DNA from 3 places in the Rossellomorea sp. y25 genome. Region 3 is predicted to be linked to each of the others. Evidence: riboswitches for the same ligand, from Rfam matches in the RefSeq annotation. Region 3 holds a riboswitch; each other region holds the start of a gene.
What was found. A riboswitch is a leader RNA that binds a small molecule or an ion and turns the genes downstream of it on or off. The one in region 3 is predicted to bind S-adenosylmethionine.
Positions count from the first base shown of each region.

Region 1: it holds a riboswitch for S-adenosylmethionine, as region 3 does, so the genes downstream of both, AAEM60_RS12250 (YezD family protein) here and AAEM60_RS19285 (methionine ABC transporter ATP-binding protein) in region 3, are expected to answer to the same signal.
Region 2: it holds a riboswitch for S-adenosylmethionine, as region 3 does, so the genes downstream of both, AAEM60_RS10675 (methionine biosynthesis PLP-dependent protein) here and AAEM60_RS19285 (methionine ABC transporter ATP-binding protein) in region 3, are expected to answer to the same signal.

Region 1 covers NZ_CP145886.1:2,450,172-2,457,516, reverse strand. The annotation lists gene AAEM60_RS12260 (MaoC family dehydratase N-terminal domain-containing protein) at 1-375, shown strand, start outside; gene AAEM60_RS12255 (MaoC/PaaZ C-terminal domain-containing protein) at 372-773, shown strand; SAM riboswitch class I at 938-1,043, shown strand; gene AAEM60_RS12250 (YezD family protein) at 1,130-1,285, shown strand; gene AAEM60_RS12245 (phosphoadenylyl-sulfate reductase) at 1,385-2,083, shown strand; gene AAEM60_RS12240 (inorganic phosphate transporter) at 2,142-3,164, shown strand; gene sat (sulfate adenylyltransferase) at 3,206-4,351, shown strand; gene cysC (adenylyl-sulfate kinase) at 4,365-4,967, shown strand; gene AAEM60_RS12225 (nitrite/sulfite reductase) at 4,980-6,590, shown strand; gene AAEM60_RS12220 (DUF3906 family protein) at 6,604-6,828, shown strand; gene cobA (uroporphyrinogen-III C-methyltransferase) at 6,842-7,345, shown strand, end outside.
Region 2 covers NZ_CP145886.1:2,145,265-2,152,609, forward strand. The annotation lists gene AAEM60_RS10670 (tryptophan--tRNA ligase) at 1-953, shown strand, start outside; SAM riboswitch class I at 1,174-1,283, shown strand; gene AAEM60_RS10675 (methionine biosynthesis PLP-dependent protein) at 1,379-2,500, shown strand; gene metC (cystathionine beta-lyase) at 2,493-3,677, shown strand; gene AAEM60_RS10685 (bifunctional homocysteine S-methyltransferase/methylenetetrahydrofolate reductase) at 3,693-5,543, shown strand; gene metH (methionine synthase) at 5,524-7,345, shown strand, end outside.
Region 3 covers NZ_CP145886.1:3,809,513-3,816,857, forward strand. The annotation lists gene AAEM60_RS19265 (hypothetical protein) at 1-75, opposite strand, end outside; gene AAEM60_RS19270 (carboxymuconolactone decarboxylase family protein) at 953-1,318, opposite strand; gene AAEM60_RS19275 (MetQ/NlpA family ABC transporter substrate-binding protein) at 1,474-2,301, opposite strand; gene AAEM60_RS19280 (methionine ABC transporter permease) at 2,317-2,985, opposite strand; gene AAEM60_RS19285 (methionine ABC transporter ATP-binding protein) at 2,982-4,004, opposite strand; SAM riboswitch class I at 4,157-4,263, opposite strand; gene AAEM60_RS19290 (SCP2 sterol-binding domain-containing protein) at 4,363-4,713, opposite strand; gene AAEM60_RS19295 (thioredoxin family protein) at 4,964-5,278, opposite strand; gene AAEM60_RS19300 (toprim domain-containing protein) at 5,284-5,643, opposite strand; gene AAEM60_RS19305 (YusG family protein) at 5,820-6,056, opposite strand; gene gcvH (glycine cleavage system protein GcvH) at 6,490-6,873, opposite strand; gene AAEM60_RS19315 (arsenate reductase family protein) at 7,002-7,345, opposite strand, start outside.

The sequences.
Region 1 (7,345 bases), 1.4 Mb from region 3:
GCCGAAGCCATTGGAGATCTCAATCCCATTTATGTTGATAAAGAAGCAGGAAAGAGATCCAGGTTCAGGGGGAATATCCCTCCCCCCACTTTTCCCAGAGTGTTCGACTATGGAACGATTGAAGGTTTTCATTTACCGAACGTCGGGTTAATTCATGGTGAACAATCTTTTCACTATGAAAGACCACTGAAGGTCGGGGAATGTATTCAGTGTTACACGAAAATAAAAGATTACTATGAACGGAAAGGATCGGGTGGAACACTTGGTTTTCTTGTAATAGAAGACATCGGTGAAGATTCAGGAGGGAAAAGGGTTTTCACTTCCGAAGCGATTGTCATTATCACTGAAGCGGTTAAAGAGAGGTTGGGAATATGACTAAACTATCATCCTTTAATATAGGTGAAATCCTTCCCCTTGTTGAGTTAGGTCCAGTCTCGAGAATCGACTTAATCAAATATGCAGGAGCCTCGGGGGATTATAACCCCATTCATACGATCGATGAGGAGGCGCATAAACTGGGTCTTCCAGGAGTCATTGCTCATGGCATGTGGACGATGGGCAATGTCTCCAAGCTTTTTAGTGATCTTTATGAAGAAGGATATATCAAAGAGTACACCGTCCGGTTTAAAGGGATGGTTTTATTGAACGATGTCATTACATTGATTGCAGAAGTATCAGAAAAACAGGATGATCTCATACATTTTAAAGTTTTTGCGGTCAACCAGGACCAGAAAAAAGTGATCGAGGGTAAATTAATCTTTCAATTATTTTGATCACTCAGGTGAAAATAGTGTCCTATAGCGTTAATAAAGCGAATAGAAATAAAGAGAATGAAGGCTTTGCAAGAAAAATAAGCCAAAAGACATAAATCCGATAGAGAAACTCGGGTTGACTTCCTTGTAGAATATGATATTATTTAGAATATTAAAATTAATAACTCTTATCCAGAGTGGTGGAGGGATCTGGCCCTGCGAAGCCCAGCAACCTACGTTATGTAAGGTGCTAATTCCAGCAAAATGTGAAGTCATTTTGGAAGATAAGGTATCCTTACCTGAACAACTTTCCAAAATGGAGGGTTGTTTTTTTTCATTCATGTTTTTCTGGATAAGATAAAAATTGGGGGAATCATGTGACTAAAGAAAAAAATCAAGAAGCAGATTATGATGTGGTAGTCGAAAAGATCACTTCGATGTTGAAGACGATGAGTTTTGGATCGATTACAATTGTGGTTCAGGACGGTAAAGTCATTCAATTGGAGAAAAACGAGAAAGTGCGAATTAAATAAGCTGACTAGACAAACTAGAGGCGCATAACACAGATAAAGGAAATTCCTATATCTTGTTATCGCCTCTTTTTGTTTGGATGAGCGGGAAAGGGGTGTATCATGTTAACCTATCAAACTTGGAAAAAACCATCCATCAATTTTGAAATTGATCCGGTCTATAAAGGAGCGCTTAACGTCCTTGAGTGGACGTATGATCATTATGGTGAAAGTGTCGTATATGCATGCAGTTTTGGCATTGAAGGGATTGTATTAATCGATCTCCTAACCAAAGTGCAACCGAAAGCAGCCATAGTATTTCTTGATACAGGTGTTCATTTCAAGGAAACCTATGAAACGATTGAAAAGGTGAAGGAGAAGTATCCTGGTATCACCATTCATATGAAAAAGCCTGAATTAACGCTCCAAGAGCAAGCAGGAACATATGGAGATAAGTTGTGGGAGAGAAACCCCAATCAATGCTGTCAAATTCGAAAGCTTGACCCTTTAAAAGATTCCTTATCCAAAGGGAATGCTTGGATCTCAGGATTAAGAAGAGAACAATCACCTACAAGAAGTCAGGTTGAATTCATCAATAAGGATGACAAGTTTCAATCAGTTAAGATTTGTCCATTGATTCACTGGACGTGGAAGGAGATTTGGAGGTATGTCCATAAGCATAACCTATCCTATAATCCACTTCATGATCAGGGGTATCCAAGTATCGGATGCTTCCATTGTACAACACCATCCATAGACATCAATGATCTTCGCTCCGGTAGATGGAAAGGAAAAGGGAAAACCGAATGCGGTCTTCATTAAAAAGAGGTGACATTCTTTGCTTGAAACATTCGCCCTGATCATAAGCTTGTTCTTCGCTATGAACATTGGTGCCAGCGGAGCGGCAGCATCGATGGGGGTTGCGTATGGTGCAGGAGCAATAAAAAACATCAGGAATTCATTATGGATCTGCGCTGCAGGTGTCCTGAGTGGTGCTGTTCTTGGTGGTGGAGAAGTAGTTAAAACCATTAGTTCAGGGATTATCCCGCAGCATGTACTCTCCATCAAAATCGTGGTCATCATTTTGTTATCCGCCACCATATCCTTGTTCCTTGCAAATGTGATAGGGATCCCGCTGTCTACAAGTGAAGTAACGGTAGGAGCGGTTGTAGGAGTTGGAGTCGCATATCAAGTTCTATATGTGAAATCACTTTTAACAATCATGTCATTCTGGGTGATTGTCCCGGTCATTGCCTTCGGGATTACATGGGTATTCGGTATATGTTTAGTAAAACTTGAAAAGCGTGGTTTCCATTTTGAAAAAAGGTGGCTTGCGTACCTTTTGATTATCGCCGGATTCTTTGAAGCGTTTTCGGCAGGGATGAATAATGTAGCCAACGCCGTCGGTCCATTAGTGGGTGCGGGTTTAATGTCTCCTTCTCGGGGGATTTGGCTGGGTGGCTTATTCGTTGCCCTCGGAGCTATCATAATGGGGAAAAAAGTAGTGGAAACAAACGGGAAAAAAATTACACACTATTCAAAAGCCGAAGGAATCCTCATTTCTTCTACAGGAGCGATCCTTGTGATGGTGAGCTCACTGTATGGATTACCGATTCCGCTTACTCAGGTTACTTCGTCCTCGATCATAGGCCTCGGGATGGCGAAGAACGGCAAACATATGCTGCAAAAGAAAATTGTCAAAAAAATCGTCAAAATATGGGTGGTCTCTCCCCTGATTTCACTTAGTATTTCATATTTTTTAGTAAAGCTCGTGATCGATAGCGATCTATATTCGATTGTGGTTCCAATAAGCGTCATTATCGCAACTGTGGGAGCACTATCCCTCATGCGAGTGATCAATGAAGAAAGGCGATCCGTTCACGAAGACGGAGGCGGAATTTAATCTTAATTCCGATTAAAACAATATGTTAAGGAGGATAAATGATGAGTTTACAGCCCCACGGAGGAACGCTTGTTCAATCATATTTACCAGAAGAACCCTATGAGGATATTCTCCATGAGATCCCGTTAGACGAAACCGCGTTAAGTGATTTGGAACTTATTGGAATAGGTGCATACAGCCCTATAAATGGATTCTTGACTGAAGTTGATTATCAACATGTAGTAGAAAGTTTACGTTTGCGAAACGGCAGCGTGTGGAGCATCCCGATTACCTTGCCCATTGCAAAAGAAAAAGCAGGAGACGTAAAGAAAGGCTTAAAGAGCCGCCTTGTTTATAAGGGGGAAACATATGGCCTCATTGAAGTCGAGGATATTTATGAACCAGACAAACAGAAAGAAGCCCTTCTCGTATACGGAACGACCGACAAGGATCATCCAGGTGTCAAGAAATTATTCCAACGTGGAGATGTGTATGTAGGTGGGAAAATCAGCCTTATTAAACGTCTTTCCAAACCGTTCAACGAGTATACATTTGACCCAAGTGAAACGAGAAAGTTGTTTAAGGAAAAGGGATGGAAAACGATTGTCGGTTTCCAAACGAGAAATCCTGTTCACAGGGCCCATGAGTATATTCAGAAAACGGCATTGGAAACCGTGGATGCACTCTTCTTAAATCCGTTGGTTGGCGAAACAAAGGCGGATGATATCTCAGCGGGCATCAGAATGGAGAGCTATGAAGTTCTATTACAGAACTATTACCCTAAAGATCGTGTGTTTTTAGGAGTCTTCCCTGCTGCCATGAGGTACGCCGGTCCAAGGGAAGCCATCTTCCATGCACTGGTACGAAAAAATTATGGATGCACGCATTTTATCGTCGGGAGAGATCATGCCGGTGTTGGTGATTATTATGGTACCTATGATGCACAGAAAATATTTGATCAGTTCAATGAAGAAGAGATAGGGATTACCCCTCTCCGCTTCGAGCATAGTTTTTACTGTGAGAGATGCGAAGGGATGGCGACTACGAAGACTTGTCCTCATGATAAGAGCGATCACGTTATTTTATCCGGGACAAAAGTGAGAGGAATGCTCCGTAATGGGGAGGTTCCCCCTTCAACGTTCAGTCGCCCTGAAGTGATCGAAGTGTTAATTAAAGGCCTAAAGCAAGAAGCTAGACAAACGTCTTAAGGAGGATACCGGGTTGAATGAAAAATCAGAAAACGTCGTATGGCATGAAACCGCAGTAACGAAACAAGAGAGACGAAAAAAAAATGGACATCAAAGCTTTATTTTATGGTTCACGGGTTTATCCGCCTCAGGGAAATCGACTGTCGCCAATGCATTGGCTCACTCTCTTTTCGAACAAGGACATCAGGTCTATGTTCTGGACGGTGATAATGTCCGTCATGGATTAAACCATGATTTGGGATTTAAGGAAGAAGATCGCAAGGAGAATATTAGGAGAATTGGCGAAGTGTCCAAACTTTTCATCGACAGCGGTCAAATTGTGCTGACAGCCTTTATTTCACCATACAGGGAAGATCGTGCTCTCGTACGAAAGTTAGTGGAGATTGATGAATTTATCGAAGTTTATGTGCATTGTTCTTTAGAAGAATGTGAAAAGCGCGATCCGAAAGGCTTGTACAAAAAAGCACGTAACGAGGAAATCACTCATTTTACGGGAATCAGTGCTCCTTATGAAGCACCTGAAAAACCGGAAGTGGTACTGGATACAGAGAAACATTCAATTGAAGAATGCGTGGAGTACTTACTAACTGTATTGAATCAAAAACAACTTATATAAGGGGAGAAAATCATGGCATATTCAAAATCATGGGAGTCAAATGAAAAATTGAACAAAACGGAACAATGGAAACTGGAGAAAGACGGGTTGTCTATCTTTGAAGATATTCCTTACTATGCGGAAAACGGCTTTTCTTCGATTCCGAAAGAAGAGTGGGATAAATTTAAATGGGCAGGTTTGTATTTACAAAGACCAAAGGAAGACGGCTATTTCATGATGAGAGTGAACGTTCCCTCGGGAATCCTGACACATGAACAGGCTTTGGAGCTCGCTGCCATTTGTAAAGAGTATGGAAGAGACGTCTATGACATCACCACCCGACAGGCGATTCAATTTCACTGGTTGAAGATTGAACAGATTCCGGACATCTTCAAACGTCTGGAAAAGGTCGGATTGTCTTCTGCCGGTGCATGTGGTGATATCACACGTAATATCGTCGGGAACCCTCTTGCAGGGATCGATCCTGATGAACTTTTTGATACAAGGAGTATTGTGAAAGAAGTGTATGATTTCTTCCAGCATAACGAAGACTTTTCTAATTTACCGCGAAAATATAAAGTAGCCATCTCCGCAAATATCAATAATGCGTCGAATGCTGAAATCAATTGTGTTTCCTTTGTTCCTGCGAAAAAGCTGATTGACGGTAAAGAAGAAGTCGGCTTCCATCTGAAGATTGGTGGAGGATTGTCCGCAAGACCATTCCTAGCCCAAGAGTTGGATGTATTCATCCTTCCACACCAAGTGAAGGAAGTCGCAATAGCCGTCACCACGATTTTTCGCGACTTCGGTTATCGGGAGAAAAGACATTTGGCCCGGTTAAAATTCCTAATGGCAGATTGGGGACCGGAGAAATTCAAAGAAACCTTGTTACAGTATGTTGAACTTTTACCTGCGGGAGAAGATGCCGTGGAAGGATGGAATGCAGGATATTTCTACGGAGTACATCCACAGAAACAGGAAGGACTCAATTATGTGGGGCTGAATGTTCCGGTTGGACGCTTAAATTCTGATGAAGTATATGAGCTTGCGAGGATTTCCAAGAAATACGGGAATGGAGAACTGAGAAACTGTAATTCTCAAAATCTCATCATCCCCAACATTCCAGATGAACATGTTAATGCTTTGCTTTCTGAGAAAATCTTTGATCGCATTTCAACAAGTCCACTATCCTTCATCGGGTATTCCGTATCATGCACAGGCATCGAATATTGTAATCTCGCTTTAGTGGAAACGAAGGAAAGGATGAGGCAAATCGCCAACCAATTGGATCGGGAACTTTCATTGGATGTCCCTGTCAGAATCCACATGGTGGGATGCCCGAATTCATGCGGCCAACGACAAATCGCCGATATCGGGCTACAAGGAATTAAAATGAGAACAAAAGATAAGAAGATGATCGAAGCATTTGAAATATACGTCGGAGGAACTCTTCAAGACGGTGGAAAACTGAATGAAAAGTTAAAAGGGAAAGTGGAAGCAGGCAACCTGACAGGAGTGGTAAAGCAATTGCTCCTTCATTTTAAACAAACAAAAGAACCGGGAGAAGCCTTTTTTGACTATATCAACCGGGTCGGTACCGCTCCCCTTCAAGAATCGTTAGATCAATTACTTCAGGAAGCGTAAGGAGGCATGCTGGATGAACTTGTATCGATTTGAAGTGACTACTCACGACTTCGTCACGATTGTCGTAGTAGCGGCTGAATCAGATGAGAAAGCCTTTGATCTAGTAGAAATTGAATTAGAGAAGTATTTTTTGAAAAAGCCTGATGTGGTAGACATCTCTCTTTACGAGAAACGTAGAATCCGTGGGAATGGTGCAGGGTTTGTTCTGCATGAACAGGAAACAATCTTAAAACCTTAAGGAGGAAAAATGGATGGGGAAGGTTTACTTGGTGGGAGCGGGTCCTGGAGATCCTGAATTAATCACATTAAAAGCATTGAAGTCAATACAAAAAGCAGATGTCATTTTATATGACCGTCTGGTGAATAAAGAGCTTCTCTCCTATGCAAAGAAAGGAGCCGACTTAATTTACTGCGGGAAACTGCCAAACTATCATACGATGAAACAAGATACGATCAATCATTTTCTCGTGCGTTACGCCACCAGTGGCAAGGTAGTGGTGAGATTAAAAGGGGGTGATCCCTTCGTTTTCGGCAGAGGTGGAGAAGAAGCAGAAGCCCTTGCAAAAAAAGGAATTTCCTTTGAAATCATCCCCGGGATCACTTCCGGCATAGCAGCGGCTGCCTACGCAGGAATTCCCGTTACACACCGGGATGCCAGTTCAAGCGTCGCCTTCGTTACGGGACATAAACAAAATAATCTACAAGAAGATGAAAAGTGGGAAAGTCTGGCCAAAGGAATCGATACACTCGCTATT
Region 2 (7,345 bases), 1.7 Mb from region 3:
ATTTAGGGAATTATATTGGCGCCATTAAACCGGCATTACGATTGGCAGAGAATCAATCCTACAACACCGCTTATTTTGTTGCGGATTATCATGGGTTAACGAAGATACATGATCAGCATGAAATGAAAGAACTATCTTATGGAGTGGCGGCAGCTTGGTTAGCATTAGGGTTGGATCCTGATCGAGCGATTTTTTACCGTCAATCTGATGTACCTGAGATTTTTGAATTAAGCTGGATCCTCGCTTGCTTTGCACCGAAAGGATTAATGAACCGGGCCCATGCATATAAATCAGTAGTTGAAGATAATCAAAAAAGGGGCAGAGAAGTAGATGCAGGGGTCAACATGGGCTTATTCACCTACCCGATATTGATGGCGGCGGATATCCTTCTATTCCAAACGGAACTGGTTCCTGTCGGTAAAGATCAAATTCAGCATGTCGAAATTGCAAGGGACATTGCAGAAAACTTTAATAAGCAATATGGCGAAACATTTGTTCTTCCCGATTATGTGATACAGGAAGAAACATCTGTTCTACCGGGACTTGATGGACGAAAAATGAGTAAAAGCTATAACAATACCATCCCATTATTTGAAGAATCAAAAAAGCTTCAAAAACTAATCAATAAAATCAAAACAGATTCTTCACCCCCTGAGGAGCCTAAGGATCCTGAATCGTCCGTCATATTTTCGCTTTATAAGGAATTTGCAACATCCGATCAAGTTGAAGAAATGAGAAGGAGATTTCAAGGCGGAATAGGGTGGGGAGAAGCGAAAAAAGAGCTATTCCAAGTCATGAATTCATTTATCGAGGAACCTCGATCCAAATATGAAGAACTAATAGCCAACCCCAAGAGGCTGGATGCCATTTTAAAAGAAGGAGCCGATAAAGCAAGAGAAAAGACGATTCCATTTATGAAAGAAATTAAAAGGAAAATGGGTATCTTTCATTAAATAAAATGAATCGCTCTATTTTTTTGAATTCAGCCATTCATCTGGAGTTGATTGGAGGGAATGTGCGGACCTCTGCAAGAATATAGAAGCAGACGAAAAACGGCTCAAAAAGTTGCGTCACTATGTATGCTTCATTTTCGGATAATTCATAATTCTCATTGACATTTGTTCTTCTTTGTTATAAGTTATGGGAAAGTTATTTTTCACAAAATCATATAGTTTCTTATCAAGAGAGGTAGAGGGACTGGCCCGAAGACACCTCAGCAACCAGCCACAGTTTTAGGTATGGTGCTAATTCCAGCAAGTTGATGTCAACTTGGACGATAAGAGGGAGAACGAACGTACAAAACCTTCTTATTTTCATTAAGAAGGTTTTTTTGTTTTTTCCCTTTTCGTTTACAGGGAAAGAAAAGGAGAGAAGAATATTGAAAAAACATATTGATACTTTGCTTGTCCAGGCGGGAAACCGGAAAGATCCTGCAACGGGTGCTGTGAGCCTACCCATTCATTTATCGACTGCTTATGAACATAAGGGGATTGGGCAATCGACAGGCTATGATTACACAAGAACAGGAAATCCAACCCGCGCAACCTTAGAAGACACCCTCACTCAATTGGAAGAAGGGCACAGAGGGTTTGCCTTCAGCTCGGGGATGGCAGCGATTCAGGCAATCCTTAGCTTATTTTCCAGCGGGGATGAATTGATTGTTTCGAAAGACCTATACGGCGGGAGCTACCGTTTATTCGTACAGTATGAAGCACAATATAGTATCAAATTTCATTTCGTCGATACAAGTGATGCCGGCTCCATAGAAGAACAAATTTCTAAGAGAACAAAGGCCATCTTTCTTGAAACGCCAACCAATCCATTAATGAATGAAGCAAGCATTTCTGAGGTTGCTGGAATCGCAAAGTGTAACGGGTTGCTTTTAATTGTCGATAATACCTTCTACACACCTGTTCTTCAAAAGCCACTCACTGAAGGAGCAGACATAGTTATTCACAGCGCCACGAAATACTTAGGGGGCCATAATGACGTGCTGGCAGGTGTTGTGGTTGTAAACACAGAGGAGCTGGCGGAAAAAATCTGCACCATTCAAAATTCCATCGGCGCGGTTCTCTCACCATTTGATTGTTGGCTTTTATTAAGAGGGATGAAAACCCTTAGTCTCCGAATGGCTCAACATGAAAAAAACGCAAGAAAACTAGCAAAATATCTTGAAGGGCACGAATGTGTAACGGACGTTTTATATCCGGGAAAAGGCGGCATGCTTTCCTTTCGAATCGCAAAGGAAGAATGGGTGGATCCCTTTCTCAAACACTTAAAAGTTATTACGTTTGCTGAAAGTTTAGGAGGGGTTGAAAGCTTTATCACCTACCCCGCAACCCAAACACATGCAGACATTCCCGAAGAAGAAAGAAATAGGTTGGGTATCTGCAACAGGCTCCTGCGGTTCTCTGTAGGAATTGAATTTATTGATGACCTGATTGAAGACCTGGAGAATGTATTTCAACAATTGGAAAAAGAGGTGCTTACGTATGAGTAAAAAACCATTTTCACTTCAGACGTCACTCATTCATTCTCACGGATTTGATAAAGAAACAGGAGCGGTCTCTACACCGTTACATCATGCTACAACCTTTCACCAACAGGATTTTGATCAATATGGAACATATGACTACAGCCGTTCGGGAAATCCGACGAGGGAAACTGTTGAAGAAACGATAGCTGAATTGGAAGGTGGAGTAAGAGGCTTTGCCTTTTCATCAGGGATGGCGGCAATCTCCACAAGCTTTTTATTATTATCGAGTGGCGACCACGTTCTAGTATCAGAAGAAGTGTACGGTGGGACATACAGAATGATTACAGAGGTCCTCACTAAATTTGGGATTGAATATTCATTTGTGAACATGAAGGATCTTCATGAAGTGGCTTGTTCAATTAAACACAATACGAAAGTGATTTATATGGAGACACCTTCCAATCCGCTTCTGAACATCACCGATATTGAAGGAGTCGTGAAGCTTGCCAAGGCGAATGGATGTTTAACGTTTCTGGATAATACCTTCATGACTCCCCTGCTGCAAAGACCGATCAGCTTAGGTGTTGATGTTGTTCTTCACAGTGCCACTAAGTTTCTTGCCGGACATAGTGACGTCTTGGCGGGGCTCGCGGTAACGGGAAATGAAGAGATTGCCAGGAAGCTTGCTTTCTTGCAGAATTCTTTCGGTGCGGTCCTCGGTGTCCAGGATTGCTGGCTGCTCTTAAGAGGGCTGAAAACACTGCATGTACGATTGAAGGAATCATCAGAATCGGCTTATAAGATTGCGAGCTTCTTAGAAAAGAGAAAGGAAGTAGAAGAAGTGTATTATCCAGGCTTGAGCTATCATCCCGGTCGTGAAATTCAAGTCCGACAAGCAGAGGGTCCTGGAGCGGTTCTTTCCTTCCGGTTAAAGGGTGCAGAGGAAGTGAAGCAACTCATACAAAATGTAAACATTCCCGTATTCGCCGTAAGTTTAGGAGCTGTTGAATCAATTCTATCCTATCCATCAAGGATGTCACATGCTTCTATGCCGAAAGCTGAACGGGAAAGGAGAGGGATTACTGATGGTTTATTACGATTATCAGTAGGACTTGAAAACGTGGATGAATTGATTAACGATCTTCAAAAAGGTTTAGATAGTATACAAAAGACCAACCGAAACAACGTTATAAATTTATAAAAAGGAGGGAATGTCATGAAGCCGTTGCTAGAAGCACTGAAAGAGAGAATCTTGATTGCAGATGGGGCCATTGGAACGTTGTTGTATTCATATGGAGTGGACAGATGCTTTGAAGAATTGAATCTTTCCCACCCAAATGAAGTGTTGAAAGTCCATAAGGAGTATATTGATGCAGGAGCAGATATCATTCAGACCAATACGTATGGAGCCAATTATCAAAAGCTTTCCAGATACGGATTGGAGGATTCGGTTAAGGAAATAAATACAGCTGCAGTGCGTCTAGCAAGAAAAGCCGCTGGTGTTAACACCTATATTCTGGGGACCATCGGGGGAATCAGGGGCATTAAACAAAATGTGTCGCTGGAAGAAATCAAAAGAAGCTTTCGGGAACAGCTTTACTGTTTATTATTAGAAGGTGTAGATGGCATCCTGCTTGAGACCTATTATGATTTCGAGGAATTAACCACGGTTTTAAACATTGTCAAACGTGAAACGGACATTCCTGTCATTGCTCAAGTTTCTCTACATGAAACAGGAGTTCTTCAAAATGGAATGGAGATAAAAGACGCACTTCAGCAATTAGAATTATTAGGGGCCGATGTTGTCGGTATCAATTGCCGCATGGGGCCATTTCATATGGTGAACTCATTAGAGGAAGTTCCATTACCTAAAAGGGCATTTCTTTCCGTCTATCCAAACGCCAGTCTGCCAAACTATGAAGAAGGTCGATTCTATTACTCTGCTGAGCCTGATTACTTTGGGGATATAAGCAATGAGTTGCGACTGCAAGGTGCAAGAATCATTGGAGGCTGCTGTGGAACCACACCTGATCACATTCGTTCTGTAGCAAGCAGATTAAAAAGCCGTGAGCCTGTTAAAGAGAAAGTGGTGAAAGCAAAAAAGGTTGTTCAGTTATCATCACCTTCAATCAGGGGAAACTTGCTGCATGAGCATGTAAGAGAAAAGAAAACACTCATTGTTGAACTCGATCCACCTAAACATCTCGACACGAAGCTGTTCTTCCAAGGGGCTGAGGCATTAAAGAAAGCTGGAATTGACGCACTCACGCTTGCTGATAATCCGTTAGCATCTCCTCGTATTAGTAATGACGCCATTGGGAGTCTGGTCAGGTCCAAATTTGATCTTACACCTTTAGTTCACATCACTTGCAGGGACCGTAACCTGATAGGACTTCAATCCCATCTTATGGGATTGCACACGTTGGGCATTCACAATATTTTAGCGATTACGGGTGACCCGGCGAAGATTGGAGACTTTCCTGGGGCAGCATCCGTTTATGATTTATCTTCCCTTGAACTTATTGAACTCATCAAACAAAACAATGAGGGGATATCCTTTTCCGGTAAGTCACTCCGGGAACGTACTCAATTTTCAGTAGGAGCGGCCTTTAATCCAAATTTCCGTCATTTAGACGCTTCTGTAAAAAGGCTTGAAAAGAAAAAGAAAGCCGGAGCTGACTATTTCATTTCTCAACCGATCTTTGGGAAAGAACAGCTGATTCAAGTACATGAAGCTACGAAGCATTTAGATGTTCCGATCTTTATCGGAATCATGCCATTAATCAGTTCGAGAAATGCTGAGTTTCTCCATCATGAAGTACCGGGAATCAATGTTCCAGAAGAAACAAGAAAAAGAATGAAGGAAGCGGGAAGTGATCCTGTAGTTGCAAGAGCAGTTGGAATGGATATTGCAAAAGACTTACTTGATACAGCAATAGATCTTTTTAATGGGATTTATCTTATCACGCCTTTTGTCAGGTACGATATGAGCATTGAACTGATTCATCATATACAAGAGAAAACCAGCACAGAAAGAGAGGTTCCCTATGGCCATCACTTTGTTTGAAGAACAGCTTAGGAAAAAAATACTCGTACTCGATGGAGCAATGGGAACGATGCTTCAACAAGCGAATTTATCCCCAGAGGATTTTGGTGGAGAAGAGCTTGAAGGATGTAATGAAAATCTGGTTTTAACAGCGCCGGAGGTCATCTATCAGATTCACCTGGAATATTTGAAAGCAGGGGCTGATGTGATTGAAACGAATACGTTTGGGGCAACCCCCATTGTGTTGGACGAATATGATATAGGATCTAAAGCATACGAAATCAATAAAGTAGCAGCTGAAATCGCCAAAAAAGCAGTAGAAGATGTCTCAACTTCCGAGTGGCCCAGGTTTGTTGCAGGATCTCTCGGTCCCACTACCAAAACCTTATCTGTTACAGGAGGGGTAAGCTTCGATGACTTAGTAGACAACTACCGGGTTCAAGCAGAAGGTCTTCTCGATGGAGGAGTCGATGTCCTGTTACTTGAAACGAGTCAGGATGCGTTAAATGTAAAAGCAGCAAACCTCGGAATTCGAACTGCTTTTGAATCAAGAGGGAAAGTGATCCCCATTTTGTTATCCGGAACCATTGAGCCTATGGGCACTACACTCGCCGGCCAGAACATCGAAGCATTTTATTTATCCCTTGAACATTTAAACCCTTTGGTAGTTGGTCTAAACTGCGCAACAGGACCTGAATTTATGCGTGACCATATCCGTTCCTTATCAAGCTTAGCCACTACCTATGTAAGCTGTTATCCGAATGCAGGACTTCCTGATGAAGAAGGAAATTACAATGAGACGGCTGATTCACTCAGTATAAAGATGAAAGGTTTTGCTGAGAAAGGCTGGGTGAATCTTGTTGGAGGGTGCTGTGGAACGACACCGGAGCATATTCGTGCCCTTTCAAATGTGGTAAAGGGATTACCTCCTCGTAAACCCAATGAGTCTCACCCTCATGCGGTGTCGGGAATTGAAGCGTTCGTCTATGAGGATGCAGACAGAAGACCGATTCTGGTCGGAGAGCGGACGAATGTCATCGGTTCACGTAAATTTAAACGATTGATTGCAGAAAATAAGATAGAAGAAGCGTCAGAGATTGCGAGAGCACAAGTGAAAAATGGAGCTCAGGTGATCGATATCTGCCTTGCAGATCCCGATCGTGAAGAAGTAGATGATATGAATGTATTTATCCAGGAGGTTGTGAAAAAAGTAAAAGTTCCACTTGTCATTGATTCAACGGATGAGAAAGTGCTAGAGACCGCTTTAAAATATTCTCAAGGGAAAGTAATCATTAACTCGATTAATCTTGAAGACGGAGAGGAGCGGTTTGAGAAGATTACAAAGCTGATGAAGGAATACGGAGCGGCGGTTGTAGTAGGGACGATTGATGAAAAAGGAATGGGTGTATCAGTCGCACGTAAGGTAAACATTGCCCTTCGTTCACATAAACTGTTAACAGAGAAATATGGGGTTGCCTCAGAAGACATCATCTTTGACCCTCTCGTATTCCCTGTGGGAACAGGGGATCAGCAATATATCGGTTCAGCCAATGCCACCGTTGAAGGGATAAGACGGATTAAGGAAGCCTTACCTGAATGCCCTCATATCTTAGGGGTTAGTAATGTTTCTTTTGGACTGCCTCCTGTCGGAAGAGAAGTCCTCAATGCTGTGTATCTTTATCACTGTACAAAAGCGGGCCTTGATTATGCCATAGTCAATACGGAAAAACTAGAGCGCTTTGCCTCTATTCCTGAAGAAGAAGTTCGAATGGCGGAGAAACTCTTATTTGAAACGACGGATGAAACCCTGGCTGAATTTACAG
Region 3 (7,345 bases):
TTGCATTCTGACATCATGCTTTCGTTTGTACACCTCATAACCAATCCCATGGGCTCCATGCATTGCCTTTTCCATTTCACTTGTGTACGAGATACTCTCAAGAGAGTCGATAATGAATCATTCCTTTCAGGTTTTTAATTACTTTACAACTATACTACCCCCTCGTTCACAAGACAAAACCAGTATAGGGTCATTTTTTCTTAAATTCATCTTTTCAACCTGACTCCGAGGGGCTACCATTAAGTTTTCACAAAATTCCGCCATTATACTGCCAATTAATAGCTTTTTTAATATATATTCATTTTATTGAATAAGTATTTAGTACTTGGTGATCACAAACGAACTTTCCACCTCATATTAAATAAAATAGCTTTTTTCATAAACATTGTCGCTATTTTACATAAAGAAAGTACGGCCGGTGAGTATCCTTGTCGATCTTTTAGGGTCTCTCCCACTGTTTTCGGGCAGCTTCCAAAAATGTAATTTTTCTATTGAACGGATGGTAATTTGAAAACAGGGACCGTTCCTTTTCGTTCCAGGGACTTGCTTTCCGCGGGGAGGAAGTCGAGCCTCCTCGGGCTTTGCCCTGCGGGGTCTCGACCTTTCTAGCTCCGGCGGCTAGCCCCTCGAGGTCATAAGCTAAATGGTCCAAGAAGGCAAAGAACGCCTTCTTAGGCCCATTCATCTTATGCTTGTCGGGGCTGAGCGAGCCGCATCCGCTTTTCTACTTTTCCTCTATTTCCCGCAGGAGTCAAGTGCCTTCCGCTACAATCCACTCTGTGCTACTACTTTATGGCTGTTAAACGCTAACTTCAAGAAAAGTCACCTCACCATCCAACACACTAATTGACAAAGCCCAGGAAGATTATGTAATTGAATGAAAAGCCTTGTTCAAACACTAATTTCAACAAAAAAATCGAAGAGGATTCCTCCCCTTCGACTCATCCCTTACTTATTGTTTTAACTGATTCAAATCCTGAATCGATTGCTGTACTAAAGTCACAGCCTGACTCATGACAGCTCCGCCGCCAAATGCAGCCGTTACTCCTATTGCTTCAAGGATTTCTTCTTCTGAACACCCTTGATCCAGGCATCCTTTTGTGTGATAGATGATGCAATATTCATCCTGGGAATAAAGACTTATTCCTAACGCGATCAACTGCTTTTCTTTTTTTGAAAGAACTCCTTCTCTAAAGCAGTGCTCGGTAAACGTATTATACTGCTCGGCAAGCTCAGGCATTTTTTCAGTGAAGATTCCAAGTCCCATTTTATAATCATGAAGGGCAGCTTCTGTTGTATTTCTTGGTTCTATCTGCATTTCATTCAGCTCCATTTCTGAAATAGATTCATCGAAAATAGTATGAGCTATAATGGAAATGATTATGTTTAAAAAAAATACGGTAAGTACTTATCCAGAAAAGAAACCCGATTTTGATCAATCAGAATCGGGTTTCTTATTTACGCTATATGAAATTATTCGGTCACCGGAACAACTGCCCCGTCCCATTCCTCTTTAATAAAGTCCTGGATTTCTTTTGAACGAAGAGCTTCAACAAGCGCCTTCACTTCCTCTTTGTTTTCGTCACCTTTATTCACAGCAATCACATTCACATATGGAGAATTACTGTCTTCAATGGCGATCGAATCTTCCAAAGGATTCAAACCTGCATCGATCGCATAGTTGGAATTAATCAGAACAGCATCTCCCTCTTCATTTTCATACAATTGTGGAAGAAGAGCTGCTTCATATTCGTAATCGAATTTTAGTTTCTTTGGATTTTCTTTAATGTCTTCCAGCGTTGCTTTTGTCTTGTCTACTCCATCATTCAATGTAATAAGACCTTTTTCTTCTAATAACGTAAGAATACGTCCGTGATCTGCTACAGAATTACTCATTAGAATCGTTGCACCTTCAGGCAGCTCTTCAAGGGATTTGTACTTTTTAGAATAAACGCCAATCGGCTCAATGTGAATGCCGCCAGCATTTTCAAAATCATAACCGTGTTCCGCTTTTTGAGATTCTAAGTACGGTACATGTTGGAAATAGTTTGCGTCAATATCCCCATTATCCAGATCTTTATTTGGCAAGATATAGTCTTGGTACGTTTCAATTTCTAAATTGATACCTTTCTCCTCTAATAAAGGCTTCACTTGTTCAAGAATTTCAGCGTGAGGAATATTGGAAGCTCCAACCACTAATTCTTTCTCGTCGCTGCCTCCTCCTGATTCTGAATTACTCCCACATGCTGCCAATCCAAAAATGCTTGTTGCTGCAATAACTCCTGCTACCCATTTTTTCATGATATTTCTCTCCTTTTACCGTTTATCTAATTTATTTGTAAAGAAATCACCTAATATTTGAATCGCAAACACAATGAGTAAGATCATAATGGTTGCGGCGAGCGTCACGTCTTCCCTGCTTCGTTGAAAGCCATCTAAATAGGCCAGGTTTCCTAAACCGCCTGCTCCGATGACCCCGGCCATTGCCGTATATCCAACGAGAGCAATCGCTGTTACTGTAATTCCTGAAATCAAAGCCGGCATGGATTCCGGGATCAGGACTTTCCAGATAATTGTGCTCGTTTTCGCCCCCATCGCTTTCGCGGCCTCGATGACGCCTTTGTTCACTTCTCTTAAAGCAATTTCTACCATACGGGCGTAAAACGGAGCAGCTCCAATGATCAGTGCCGGCAAAGCTGCATTCGCTCCACGGATTGTGTCCAATAAAAACTTGGTGAACGGAATTAACAACACGATCAATATAATGAATGGAATCGATCTGAACACATTTACGACTGCACTTGTAATCGTGTATGTCAGTTTGTTATCCCATAGATTTTCCTTAGAGGTGAGGAAGAGCAAAATCCCAAGGATCATTCCGAGTACAAAGGTAATCACTACAGACATCCCGGTCATATACAGGGTTTCGAGGGTTGCTTCCCACATCTTCTCCCAATCTACATTTGGAAATAAATTTTCAATCATCCTCTTAACACCTCCACTTGAACCAGTTGCGTTTGAACAAACGTCAATGCATCTTTAATGGTCCGTTCATCCCCATCAAGGTGAACAAATAACGTTCCATAGGCACCTTTTTGAGTTTGGGAGATTTGTCCTTGAAGGATGTTTACGTCTAAGTCAAACTTCCTTATCAGAGTGGTGATAAGCGGTTGCTCAGTTGATTCACCGACAAAAGTAAATTTCAACACTTTCCCATTAGGATATTGCATCAATAGGTGATCAATGGTTTCACCCGTTTCTTTTACTTGCGAGACTTCTCTCACGAAACGCTTTGTCACTTGCTCTTGTGGATTTCGGAACACTTCCAATACATCCCCGAGTTCCACGACTTTTCCTTGTTCCATGACTGCGACACGGTGACAGATTTTCTGAATCACGTGCATTTCATGAGTGATCAGGACAATCGTCAGCCCTAAGCGTTTATTAATATCCACCAATAAATCAAGAATGGAATCAGTTGTTTGTGGATCTAGAGCGGAAGTAGCTTCATCACATAGAAGGACATCGGGATTGTTAGCAAGGGATCTTGCAATCCCCACTCGTTGTTTCTGTCCGCCGCTCAGTTGAGAAGGATAGGCATCTCCCCTGCCTTCCAATCCTACAAGCTTCAATAATTCATTGGCTCTATGGAGTCTCTCTTTCTTTGGTACTCCAGCAATTTCTAATGGGAACTGTATATTTTCTAATACTGTACGAGACCAGAGGAGATTAAAGTGTTGAAAAATCATGCCTATCGACTGTCTTGCTTCCCGCAGTTTTTTACCCTTTACCCGGGAAACGATTTGACCATTCACGTCCACTATTCCTTCTGTAGGAACTTCGAGACCATTGAGCATGCGGATCAGCGTACTCTTACCTGCTCCACTATAGCCAATCACTCCAAAAATTTCTCCTTGGGCAATCTCGATATTGACGCCATCAACGGCTGAAATTGGACCCGATTTGGATTGATAGATTTTTTTCACATCTGAAATGGTAATCATGTTGTATTCCACCTTCTTTCGGAGTAAAACGACCTGTTTAATCAAGATTATGGTTGCACATAGCTGGCATTTTCCCGTCATCTTTTTCTAAATCATTAAAAAATGCCTCTCTGCGATAAGCAGAAAGGCATAATCATATAGGACTATCCTTTCTCTCATCTTTCAAAGCATATGCTTTGAGTGAATTGGCACCATTTCAATTTTCATTGACGGTTGCCGGGCTTCATAGGGCACGTCCCTCCACCTCTCTTTATAAGAGTAAAGTATCGATTATTAAATTTTTTTAAATAGTTAAAGACTCTGAAAATTTGCTACAAGAGAGATTTTATCATCGGTTATAGAGTGTGTCAATTATTTTTTAAACTTTCACCGGCTCTTTTCCCCTTGACCTCGTAAGCCAAAGGACAGATTCAACAAATAGAAGCGGTCGATACCCTCCTCTGATTTCAAGTGCCCCAGCTTCGATCAGTTGAGACAACCGTTCTTCCCCTGTGAGTAGGGAAACCACTTTTTCCTCCATTCCTTCAATTACGAAATGAGCGTCTTCACTCAAATCATCTAATACATCGCATCCCTTGCTCGAAATAGAAATACCGTACAAATCGCTTCCACAATCAAAATGAAGAACAAATGGGCTGTCTGGAAATAAGAGTCGTAAGTGATATCTTGAATGACACTGATCTACTAATTCCTCTAAATATATTCGCATGAATACCCTCCCAGTGAAACTTCTATATTATTACAATTCCACTTTTAGGTATTTTTCCCTTTTATACTTTCTCGACATGTTTTGAACGTATTCATCTAATTTGTCGAACAGTAAGAATTTGGATGAATACTAGTCAAAAAATGATGCCATTCGCAATATTTCCCGAGAAATATGTCTTCGTTTGTAGAAAGAAAATTGTTTAGAAAGAGACATATAAAAAAGACCTTCTCCCAAAAGGTCTCTTATCCCTCTAACGATCAGTGATCTTGTTTAAGCTTTCATATAAAAATGGCACGGATTGGAAGGCATAAATCCTCTCCCTTTCGACTCCATCCTTAAATAAAAGCAAGCAGGGTACACTTTCGATGGATTGTTCTTCTGCAAATTGGGGCAAATAATTCAAGTTGGCCTTCACAAAATGAAAAGATTGCGGAAGCTTTTCCACTACGTCAATCATTTTACTTGCCACCTGACAGGTGCCACACATCGGTGTATAAAGGTAAACGGCTTCAAGCGTATGGCCTTCAATCAGATCGTTTAATGCTTCGGTATTACTTACCTCAATCAAAACTAGATCATCCTTTTTCCTAAATATTCTTTATGAACGTCTATATTGGCTCCAATCAGGACAGACGCCAGGTGATACTCGGGAGCTGCTGCCACTTCCTTGTACATACGATCAATGTACAAATGTTCAGCTTCAGGAAACTCACGTTTAAATTGCTTTCGTAATTTTTCACCTGCATCATCAGCATCTACGAGGATATAGACATCCCTTTCCAATAATGCATCAATGAGTTCGTCCATTTTCGTAATGCTAATAGTCCCGTTTGTACAAATAATTTCAATCGGTTCTTTGATGATATCTTTCACTTTTCGTTTGTCAGTTGTTCCTTCGACAATGATTACTTTTTCGTCAAGTTCCATCATGATCATCACCTTATCTTTCAGAAATAAGATTACGATAGTATATTCAAATAACAAGAGATGATGTCCACTTTCTACTTATATTTTCTCATGTTTATAAAAAAATGCGCAAGTGGTTTGCCTATCTGCTTATACAAATGGTGCCAGATTCATTGTCGAATCTGGCACCATGAGCATTTCTAACACCAGCCACCCTCATCACAATCTGTGTATCTTGCTTGATCGCCTTCCGTGGAAGTGTAGCTTTGATAAATTTTATTTTCTTTTGCTTCAAAGTTTGGCTCCATGCTTAATCCATCAAGAGGTAAAGCCATTCTGCCGATTGGCTGATTATCCAAATATAGTTCTACTTCACCATTTTTCAGTTTCCCTGTCACCCTGTTGGTTACATCTAATTTCTTAGGCTTGAGCACCATACGTATTCATCCTTTCTTTTTAGAAGGCATTTTTCGTAAACTTTGTTGTTTTAATAAAGCGTGCAGTGGTTGATTTCCGCTCCAGGTGCTCGCTTTCCGCGGGGCGTGAGTTGAGCCTCCTCGGGCTTTGCCCTGTGGGGTCTCAACTTTCCCGCTATTCCCGCAGGAGTCGAGCACCTTCCGCTCCAATCAACCTTCTAAGCATGAGGCCCCGTTCTGCTAAGCTGGGTTGCTCGTTCGAATACTAGCTGAAAGAGGAGAACTTCCCCTCACCATCTAGTTCACACTCACTGAATCACACAGCACTGGCAGTCTATATATTAAGAACAACAATTGTTGCGAAAAGAGCTTTCTTATAAAAAACGTCTACTCATATGGTGCCCAAAATAAAAAACAAAACACCTTGAGAAATTCTCAAGGTGCATGGTAGAAATTATCCTTCATTAATCATTTCGTCATACTGTTCAGCTGTCATAAGCTTGTCTACTTCTCCAGCGTCTGAAGGTTCAACAACGATCATCCAAGCTTTTTCATAAGGTGATTCGTTCACGAACTCAGGGCTATCAGACAGCTCTTCATTCACTTCTACCACCTTACCGGATACAGGTGCATATAGCTCAGAAACGGTTTTAACCGATTCAACACTACCGAACGGCTCGTCCGCTTTGATCTCATCTCCAACCTCTGGTAACTCAACGAATACGATATCGCCCAGTTCAGATTGTGCAAATGATGTGATTCCCACTCGTACATTTTCCCCTTCAACTTTGACCCACTCATGTTCTTCAGAATAACGAAGTTCTTTCGGTGTACTCATTCTCTATCCCTCCAAATGCTAGTTATACAACCTAATATTGACACACTTTTCATTAAAAAAGCAAGAAAACCTAGCATGAATAATGAAACTTTTTCATTGTCCATGATTTGGTAATCCCAGACCTCTTTTTACTTCCAGGTTTCTTCAAAGGTTTCTTCCTTGAAACCAACTGTCACCTTACTTCCATCCGTAGTGATTGGACGCTTGATCAGCATCCCGTCCGTGGAAAGTATTTCTAATAATTCCTCATCGGAAGCCGAGTTTACTTTATCTTTCAAGCCTAATTCCCGATACTTTTTACCACTTGTATTAAAGAACTTCTTAAGAGGCAATCCGCTCTTTTCATGTAGGTTTTTAAGCTCGTCTTTTGTAGGGGGGGTTTCAACGATATGTATTTCATTAAATGCTATGTTTTCATCTTCCAGCCACTTCTTTGCTTTCCGGCACGTACCACACTTCGGATATGAATAAA